Regions from separate parts of the Streptomyces sp. NPDC091209 genome, predicted to be linked through region 2. Evidence: riboswitches for the same ligand, from Rfam matches in the RefSeq annotation. Region 2 holds a riboswitch; each other region holds the start of a gene.
What was found. Region 2 has a riboswitch for cyclic di-AMP ahead of ACIQRL_RS10080 (M23 family metallopeptidase). Riboswitches for the same ligand answer to the same signal wherever they lie in the genome.
Positions count from the first base shown of each region.

Region 1: another riboswitch for cyclic di-AMP. It lies ahead of ACIQRL_RS12540 (transglycosylase family protein); the one in region 2 lies ahead of ACIQRL_RS10080 (M23 family metallopeptidase).
Region 3: another riboswitch for cyclic di-AMP. It lies ahead of ACIQRL_RS37585 (NlpC/P60 family protein); the one in region 2 lies ahead of ACIQRL_RS10080 (M23 family metallopeptidase).

Region 1 is NZ_JBIVVR010000003.1:533,968-537,234, forward strand. Features, by position in the region: gene ACIQRL_RS12530 (cytochrome P450) at 1-353, shown strand, start outside; gene ACIQRL_RS12535 (transglycosylase family protein) at 669-1,568, shown strand; cyclic di-AMP (ydaO/yuaA leader) riboswitch at 1,752-1,945, shown strand; gene ACIQRL_RS12540 (transglycosylase family protein) at 1,950-2,660, shown strand; gene eno (phosphopyruvate hydratase) at 3,010-3,267, shown strand, end outside.
Region 2 is NZ_JBIVVR010000002.1:681,127-684,393, forward strand. Features, by position in the region: gene ACIQRL_RS10075 (PP2C family protein-serine/threonine phosphatase) at 1-907, shown strand, start outside; cyclic di-AMP (ydaO/yuaA leader) riboswitch at 1,211-1,369, shown strand; gene ACIQRL_RS10080 (M23 family metallopeptidase) at 1,381-2,394, shown strand; gene ACIQRL_RS10085 (aldo/keto reductase) at 2,563-3,267, shown strand, end outside.
Region 3 is NZ_JBIVVR010000020.1:3,941-7,207, forward strand. Features, by position in the region: gene pcrA (DNA helicase PcrA) at 1-667, opposite strand, end outside; cyclic di-AMP (ydaO/yuaA leader) riboswitch at 1,600-1,770, shown strand; gene ACIQRL_RS37585 (NlpC/P60 family protein) at 1,778-2,944, shown strand; gene ACIQRL_RS37590 (tellurite resistance/C4-dicarboxylate transporter family protein) at 3,115-3,267, shown strand, end outside.

The DNA.
Region 1 (3,267 bases), on a different contig from region 2:
CCACCTGGCGGTTCGCGACCGAGGACGTGCGGATCGGCGGGCAGGACATCGCGGCCGGCGACCCCGTGCTCGTGGTCCTCGCCGCCGCGGACCGCGACCCCGAACGCTTCGAGCGGCCGGACACCCTCGATCTCGCCCGGCGTGACCTTCAGCACTTGGGCTACGGCCACGGCATCCACTACTGCCTGGGCGCCCCGCTGGCCCGTCTGGAGGGGCAGACCGCGCTCGGTACGCTCCTCAACCGCCTTCCCGACCTGCAACTCGCCGGGGAATCGGCCGATTTGCGCTGGCGCGGCGGGCTCATTATGCGTGGATTGCGCACGCTTCCTGTGGAGTTCACCCCGGTCAAATAGTCCTTGATCGGTTCATCGCCGACCCTTCGGAACGCCTGTCGACGGGGTTCTTCCGAATACCGGAAAGGGCACCCTTCCGGCTACCGGAACGTGACGATCCATCAAATCTGTGATCTTCACGTGATCTGTACTGCATCGACTTGTAACCAGCGACGGAGTGCGGCTACCTTCACCCATCAACGCGGCACCTGCGCTTCTTACTTCACAGGAGCCGCGCTGCTCCCCCGTTGTCACGCGAAAGGCTTCCGCATGCTCTCCGGGAACGGCCGTCACCGTCGCCCTCGTCAGGCCCCAGCTCTCGTCGTCGCCGCAGGGGTGACCGGATCGGCCATCGTCATCCCCTTGCTCGCCGCGTCGGGGGCGAGCGCGGCCGACGGGACCACCTGGGACCGGGTGGCGCAGTGCGAGAGCGGTGGCGCGTGGAGTGCCGACCAGGGCAATGGGTACTACGGCGGGCTCCAGCTCGACCAGGCGGACTGGGAGGCGTACGGCGGTCTCGCGTACGCGCCGAGAGCCGACCAGGCCAGCCGCTCGCAGCAGATAGCCGTCGCCGAGAAGCTGCTCGACGACCGGGGTCTCGCGGCCTGGCCGACCTGTGGACCGCTCTCCGGGCTCAGTGAGGGCTCGGCCGGGGTCCCGGTCGACACCGGCGTGGTCGGCGGCTCGTCGGCCGCCGGAAGTGACGCCGATTCATACGTTTCAGCCGGTTTGTCTACTTCGACCAGCTCGACCTCTTTGTCGAACTTGACCGGTTCAACCGATTCGGGTGACTCCTCGGGTGTGACCGGCGGTGCCGCGAAGCCTGATGTCTCGCCGAGTCCCAGCGCCTCGGGTCAAGCGGCCGGCAAGAGTGACGAGTCGGGCAAGTCGGCTCAGAAGGGCGCCTCTTCGGGCACCTCCGACGCCGCGAGCGCGGGAACCGGGCGGCATCGCGGCGCAGACGCCACCGGGAGCGCGACCGGCAGTCCCGCCGACAGCGCCACGGGGTGGTACGCGGCGAGCACTCCGAGCGCTCCGAGTCTCCCGAGTGCCTCGAGCGACACCGTCGACAACTCGTACGGCAGCACGAATCTCTGGAACGTTCCCGACGTCCTCGGCCTCGAAGACGGATATGGCGACCAGTCCGTCGCGGACAGTGCGTCGGCCGACGCCGGTCCCGGCCTCGTCGTCCCTGGTCGGAGCATTGCCGTCATTGCCGAAACGGTGCAGAACTAGCGGGAGTTCGCGTCACGATTCACTAGGGAATGTCCGGTTTGGTGCGAGTGAGACATGAGTCTCAGAAGCCCTGATCGTCTTTGATATTCCGCCGATCGACTGCTTACGGTCGTGACCGCTCGCCACAGCGGGCTCCGACGGTCGCAACGCCGAATCCTGCCAGCGGCCGTACGGGAACAGTCGTCGCGTCATGCGCCGTAGGCAGGAGCGGGGGACCCAAGGTAGGTGCCGGTCCCGGGAGTTGAGAGACACCCGGGAACGGCTTGGGGTTAAGTCGCGTGCCGGACGTCCTGGAGACAGGGCTGAAGGCGCGCGGCCGGGCAACTCAACCGGCCCGAACCCGACAGCTCACCTCGCAGGCGTCGGTGAGGGGATCACTCCATGCTGTTTTCCAGCAAGGGCAAGCACCGTCGTCCGAACAAGGCCACCCGCGTCGCAGCGCTCGCCGGTGTCACCGGTGTCGCCATCGCCGCCCCGCTGATGGTGGCCGGCAACGCCTCCGCCGCCACCGCCTCCGAGTGGGACGCCGTCGCCCAGTGCGAGGCCGGCGGCAACTGGTCGATCAACACCGGCAACGGCTACTACGGCGGCCTGCAGTTCTCGTCCTCCACCTGGGCCGCGTACGGCGGCACCGCCTACGCCTCGACCGCCGACCAGGCCTCGAAGTCGCAGCAGATCGCCATCGGTGAGAAGGTCCTCGCCGCGCAGGGCAAGGGTGCCTGGCCGACCTGCGGCACCGGCCTGTCGAGCGCCGCGTACAGCGGTGGCACCACGACTCCCTCGACCCCGTCGACCTCCTCCGGCTCCTCGTCGTCGAGCGGCTCGCAGAGCGCCACCACCACCCGTACGACGGATCAGGCCGCCTCCCGTTCCGCGGAGCGCCCCGCCGCCCAGAAGACCGTCACCACCCCGACCGGCAAGAAGGTCAAGAAGGGTGACGGCGAGTACAAGGTCGTCAAGGGTGACACCCTCAGCTCGATCGCTGAGAAGAAGCACGTCAAGGGCGGCTGGCAGAAGCTGTTCAAGCTGAACAAGGACATCGTCGCCGACGCCGACTTCATCTACCCGGGCCAGCAGCTGCACCTCCGCTGAGCGCGGCCGCACGCCGGGCCCGACGGGGTCGCCTTCGGCGGAGGGCGACCGTGGTCCGGGCCGTGCGCGGCGTCGCCCCGGCTGAACAGCAGCTCCCTCGCAGGCCGGGCCTTCGTGCCGAAGGCCTGGTGAGGGCCCCCGTCCCCACGGGCTCCCCGCTCCGGTGCTTGTTCCCCCGCATGCACCGGAGCGGGGTTTTTCTTTTCTTTTTTTGTTCCGTTCAGGAACAATATGTACGCTCACTTCTGCTCAAGGGGTGGTCGATCGGCTGGCCGATCCCCCTGGGCCGGATAGGCTCATCCCGCGGGGCTGCCAAGCCCCGCATACCCGCGTCACATCCCAGAAGGAGATGCTCGTGCCGTCCATCGACGTCGTCGTAGCCCGGGAAATCCTGGACTCCCGAGGCAACCCCACGGTCGAGGTCGAGGTCGGCCTCGACGACGGCAGCACGGGTCGTGCCGCCGTTCCGTCCGGCGCCTCCACCGGAGCGTTCGAGGCCATCGAGCTTCGCGACGGTGACCCCAACCGTTACCAGGGCAAGGGTGTCGAGAAGGCCGTCCTCGCCGTCATCGAGCAGATCGGCCCGGAGCTCGTCGGCTACGACGCC
Region 2 (3,267 bases):
CCTCACCGGCGTCCTCGCCGTCGGCGCGGTCCTCGTGGTCCACTGCGTGCTCGGCATCGTCCTGCAGGTCGACGCGGTCACCGAAACGGTCACGGTGACGACGGCCGCCGTCCTCGCCGTCCTCATCAACATCCTGGTCCGGCGCGGCGACGAACGGCTCGCCTCCGTCCGGGAGATCGCCGAGTTCGCGCAGCGCGCCGTGCTGCCCGAGCCCGAGGCGCGCATCGACGGCCTCGATGTCGCGGCCCGCTACGAGGCGGCACAGGAGGACGCGTTCATCGGCGGGGACCTGTACGCGGTGCAGGACTCCCCGTACGGCGTGCGGCTGGTCGTCGGCGACGTACGGGGGAAGGGGATGACCGCCGTGGCGGCCGTCGCCGTGGTGGTCGGCGCGTTCCGGGAGGCGGCCGAGCAGGAGGCGACCCTGGAGGCGGTCGCGGGGCGTCTGGAGCGGGCGCTGACGCGCGCGGGCACCCGGCGCGACAGCATCGACGCGTTCGAGGGGTTCACCACCGCCGTCCTCGCGGAGATTCCGCACGACAAGGACGTCGTCCGCGTCGTCAACCGAGGACATCCGCCGCCCCTGCTCCTGCATCCCGACGGCACGCTCGTCACCCTCGCCGCCGAGTCCTTCGCGCTGCCCCTCGGCATGGGCGAACTGGGCGCCTGGCCCGACCCGGCGGTCCAGGGACGCTTTCCGCGCGGGTCCACGCTGCTCCTGTACACGGACGGTCTGTCCGAGGCCCGCGATCCGCGCGGAACGTTCTACGATCCGGCCGCGTGGCTCGCCGGACGGGTCTTTCCCGGCCCCGACGCACTGCTGGCCGCCCTCTCCGAGGCGGTCCGCCGGCATGCGGGCGGCGCATTGACGGACGACATGGCACTGCTCGCCGTCCGGCATTTTTGACGCGTGCCCGTGAGGCGATTTCCGAGAGGTCGGGAAACCCTTCGCGTACAACGCCCGCGGCCTTTTCGGACATCGTCACGAGCGGTGATCGGACCGTGTCCCTCCGCATAGCGACTGATGCACCGTCAAGTGAATCCGTGTCGACGAGGTTGGACCAACTCGCCCGTCTTTCATCGCTCATGACCCCAAAGTCCTGGCCAAAAGCCGTTAATGATCAGTCGGAACATCTTGGAATTCGGTGCCTGGGTCTATTAACGTTCGATAACGCAGCGCGGTCGTTACAGCCGTCACAAGAGGTGGCTCCGTGCGTACGCGCCGAATCCCGCAAGGGAACCGGGGAACCAACAACTTGGGGTGAATCGAGCGTATTTCCGCCGTGGAAGCACGGTGGCCGTACGCGCGTAGGAGACCTTCCTGCTCCGAACCCGTCAGCTAACCCGGTAGGCGGCAAGGAAGGAAAGGAGTGCGCCCACGTGGCGTCCAACCGGCCCGCTCAGCCGACCTCGTTCGCGCCGAATGACGCGCAGGCCTTCGGCCATGGCAAGGACGAGGGACCCTGGGAGGAGTGGAATCCCACCGAGGATTCCGTTCTTCCGATCCGCGGCCGGCACCGCACGGGCAAGCAGCGCGGCGGAGGACTCGCCCGCAGTTCCACGGTTCTCGGCGTCGGTGTCATAGCCGCCGTCGGTGGCGGTGGTATCGCCAGCGCCGCGCCGGGCAAGCCGCCCGTCTCGATCTCGCTGCCCGACCTGGCCTCGGTCACCCACTCCGCCGAAGCCCTGATCTCGCACGGCGGATCCAGCACCCCCAAGGGCTCCACGACTCCGCTCACCAGCGTAGGCCTGACCAGCGCCGACACGGCCCAGGGCGCGACGGACGCCGGCGAGGCGCTGCGCGCCCGGATCATGCAGCAGGCCCAGTCGCAGCAGGCGCACGCCGACAGCACCACGCAGCAGGCCGCCCTGTCCGCCGTCGTGAAGAAGAAGGCGGACGACGCCGAGGCCAAGGCCGACGCGGCGAAGAAGAAGGCGGCGGAGGCGGCCAAGGCGAAGGCCGAGACCGAGCGCCTCGCCGAGCTCGCCAAGAGCTACACGCTGCCGACCTCCTCGTACACCCTGACCTCGCGCTTCGGCGAGGCCGGCGCCCTGTGGTCCTCCGGCTACCACACGGGACTCGACTTCGCGGCGCCCACCGGCACGCTCATCAAGGCGATCCACAGCGGCACCGTCACCGAGGCCGGCTGGGCCGGCTCGTACGGCTACCGCACGATCCTCACCCTCGACGACGGTACGGAACTCTGGTTCTGCCACCAGTCCTCGATCAGCGTCAGCGTGGGCCAGAAGGTCGCCACGGGCGATGTCATCGGGCGCGTGGGCGCGACGGGCAATGTCACCGGGCCGCACCTGCACCTCGAAGTGCACCCCGGCGGCGCCGCCACCCCCATCGACCCGATGGCGTGGCTCCAGAGCAGGGGTCTCAACCCCTGATCCGTGTCCTCCCTGATCTCCGGCGGTCCTGACGTCCACCCCCCCGACGTCAGGGCCGTCGGTCAGGCAGGTGCGGGCGCTGCGGGCACCTGCCGGGCCGGGACGAGTGCGGACCGGGCCGGGACGAGTGCGGAATACGTGCATCCGGCAGGGGCGTTGATCCCGTACATGACTTCTCTTCGCAAGCTCGGTTCGTCCGACCTCGAGGTCTTCCCGCTCTCCCTCGGCGGCAACGTCTTCGGCTGGACGGCCGACGAGACCCGGTCCTTCGCCGTGCTCGACGCCTACGCGGCCGCCGGCGGCAACTTCCTCGACACGGCCGACTCCTACTCGGCGTGGATCGAGGGCAACGAGGGCGGCGAGTCCGAGACCATCATCGGCAAGTGGCTGAAGAGCCGAGGCAACCGCGCGGACATCGTCGTCGCCACCAAGGTCAGCCAGCACCCCGCGTACCCTGGGCTGTCCGGTGCCAACATCAAGGCCGCGGCCGACGCGTCGCTGCGCCGCCTGGGCACCGACCACATCGACCTCTACTACACGCACTTCGACAAGCCGGAGGTGCCGGTCGACGAGATCATCGGGGCCCTCGACGAGCTGGTGACGGCCGGCAAGGTGCGGCACATCGCGGCCTCCAACATCTCGCCGGAGCGGCTCCAGGAGTCCCTGGAGTTCTCCGACCGCGAGGGTCTCGCGCGCTATGTCGCGCTCCAGCCGCAGTACAACCTGGTCTCGCGCGACACCTACGAGGGCCCTCTGCGGGACGTCGCCTCCCGGGCCGGTCTGGCCGCGGTCCCGTACTACGGGCTCGCCTCCGGTTTCCTCACCGGCAAGTACCGCCCCGGCACGACGGTCGACTCGCCCCGGGCGGCGGGT
Region 3 (3,267 bases), on a different contig from region 2:
CGAAGTCCTCCTCGTCGATCAGCTCGTTCTTCAGGTTCGAGATCTTGGCGCTGAACGACTTCGGCGGGAAGCGCTTGGGGTCGAGGTCGAGATCACGGCAGACGAGCGCCATCAGACGCTTGGAGTCGGCGGCGTCGTAGATCGAGAAGGACGAGGTGAAGCCGAGCGTCTTGCTCTCGCGGCGCAGGATGCGGACGCAGGCGCTGTGGAAGGTCATCACCCACATCGCGTTGGCGCGCGGGCCCACGAGCGCCTCGACGCGTTCCTTCATCTCGCCCGCGGCCTTGTTCGTGAAGGTGATCGCGAGGATCTGGCCGGGGTGGACGTTGCGCTCGCCGAGCAGATGCGCGATCCGGTGGGTCAGCACCCGGGTCTTGCCGGAGCCGGCGCCGGCCACGATGAGCAGCGGGGAGCCGGAGTGCACCACGGCCGCGCGCTGGTTCTCGTTCAGTCCGTCCAGCAGGGCCGCCGGGTCCACGGCCGGCCTGGGAGCGCCGTCGCGGTAGTACGCGTCCCGGCTCGGGGGCATGTCGAACTTCCCGCCGAACAGATCGTCCGGAACCGGCTCCGGTACGTGATCGTCCTCGGGCGGCGGGGGGTGTTCGTCCTCGTGGGCCGCGGAGGGCTTGAGGTTCGCCAGGAAGCTGTCGTCAAAGAGGCTGCTCATCGCTCTCCGAGTCTAGGCCGCCCCACTGACAGCCCGCCGCCACCCCGAGAACTCGACCGGAACTCGTGACACGAATCCCGGCCGCACAGGCTCCCGGGCCTCCCGGTTTCCCGGGCTTCCGGGCCTCCGGCTACCGGACCTCCGGGCCTCCCGGCTTCCGGTTTCCCGGGCCTCCCGGCTTCCGGGCTTCCGGGCTACCGGCTCCCGACTTCCGGGCCTCCGGCTTCCGGACCTCCGGGCCTCCCCGGCTTCCGGTTTCCCGGGCCTCCCGGCTTCCGGGCTTCCGGGCTTCCGGCTCCCGACTTCCGGGCTTCCGGCTCCCGACTTCCGGGCCTCCGGCTCCCGACTTCCGGGCCTCCGGCTTCCGGACCTCCGGGCCTCCCGGGCTTCCGGTTTCCCGGCTCCCGACTTCCGGGCCTCCGGCTTCCGGACCTCCGGGCCTCCCGGGCTTCCGGTTTCCCGGGCCTCCCGGCTTCCGGGCCTCCCGGCTTCCGGCCTCCCGGGCTCCCCGGCTTCCGGCTCCCCCTCCGAGTCGGTGGCCGACCCCACGGTCGGCTTCCCGGACCTCCGAGCCTCCGGGCCTCCGAGCCTCCCGGGCCTCCCGGGCTCCCCGGCTCCCGGCTTCCCGGGCCTCCCGGCTTCCCCGCATCGCACCTCACGGTCCATGACCGTGACCGTGCGCGACGGATCGGCGACGGTCAGTGTGCCCGAGGGTGCTACCGAGCGGCCGCGGCACGCAGGGCATGGGACACACGAGGCCAAGGGTCCGCAATGCGGATGAATCACCCCGAACGCGTCACGGGAGGCGGAGGGTGCGGGAAAGGTCACGAAAATGTATCGGGCATATCGCACATCAACCTTCACACGGGCCACAGCAGTTGGCTAGCGTGCCAGAAGGCCGCCCGACCGCAACCGGCGAACCTCGCCGGGCCGAGCGGCCTCCGCCGAGTTCGGCACGCCCACGGGCCGCCGGAGCCGGGGACCCACCGAACTTGGGGTGAATCGGTCCAACCGCCTTGTGGGGCAAGGACCGTAGGGCAACCTTCCGGAACCACCCGCCCGAACCCGACAGCTAACTCGGCAGGCGGATGACGGAAGGAGTCGCCTCTCTTGGCGTCACACCGCAAAGGGCGTCCTACGGGTACGCGCATCGCAGGCATACGAACCCCGGCCCTCGCCACGGCGGCCCTCACCTCCGTGGCCCTGCTCTCCCAGACGGCGAACGCCGCCCCCTCGGCCGAACCCAGGCCCAGCGTCGTAGAGGTCTCGAAGAAGGTCGACGCCCTCTACCACCAGGCCGAGACGGCCACCGACAAGTACAACGCGAGCCGGGAGAAGACCGCCGAGCAGCGGAAGCGCGTCGACACCCTCCTCGACGACGTCGCCCAGCGCACCGAGAAGCTCAACACCGCGCGCGAGGAGCTGGGTTCGTTCGCCGCGGCGCAGTACCGCACCGGGGCCGCCGCACCCAGCACCGCGACCCTGCTGCTCGCCGACAACCCGCAGGACTACTTCGACCAGACCCAGTTGATGAGCCGCCTGACGAACCGCCAGAAGGCGGCCGTCGACGACTACATCACGGAGCAGGCCACCACCGCCAAGAAGCGCACGGAGGCCTCCCAGAGCCTGGAGTCGCTGACCGCCTCGCAGAAGGCGCTCAAGACGTCCAAGGCCGCGGTGCAGCGGAAGCTCGGCGAGGCCCGCAGCCTGCTCTCGAAGCTGAACGCCGAGGACAAGGCGCGGCTGGCGGCGATCGAGAAGAAGAAGCAGGAGCAGGCCACGGCCAAGGCGGCGGAGCTGGCACGGCAGCAGGCCGCCGCCGCGAAGGCCGCCCAGCAGCAGTCGTCGGGCACCACGACCGGCTCGACGGCCGGTTCGACTGCCGGATCGGCGACGGGATCGACGGCCACGGGCTCCTCGTCGAAGGCGGCCGAGGCGCTCGCCTTCGCTCGCGCACAGATCGGCAAGCCGTACGTCTGGGGCGCCACCGGCCCGGACTCCTACGACTGCTCGGGCCTGACCCAGGCCGCCTGGAAGGCCGCCGGCGTCAGCCTCCCGCGCGTCACCTATGACCAGGTGAACGCCGGCACGACGGTCCCCCTCGCCGACGCCCAGCCCGGCGACCTGGTCTTCTTCTACAACGACATCAGCCACGTCGGCCTCTACATCGGCAACGGCATGATGATCCACGCGCCGAAGCCGGGAGCGTACGTCCGCGAGGAGTCGATCTACTACGACGGCACCTCGGCGATCCACAGCGTGGTGCGCCCGGCGTAGACCGGGGTACGAGCGACGCCCTTCGCGGGGCACGCGCGCGGGGAGCGACCGAGGCTCCGTGCCCGCGTGCCCCGAGTTTTCGTGCCCCCCGCGCGCGTGCCCGGTGTTTTCGCGCTCCTCACGCGCGTGCCCCACCGGTAACGGGTCCGGAGATCCCTAGCATCGGGCGCATGCCAGATACACCGGACATGCCGGACACCGCTTCGTTCCGCGCCTGGTGGGCGGGGCGGTCGCCCGCCGCCGGAACCGCCGTCATGGCCACCGGCATCATCTCGATCGGGCTGCACCTGACCGGCTACGAGACCCTCTCCCGGATCGCGCTG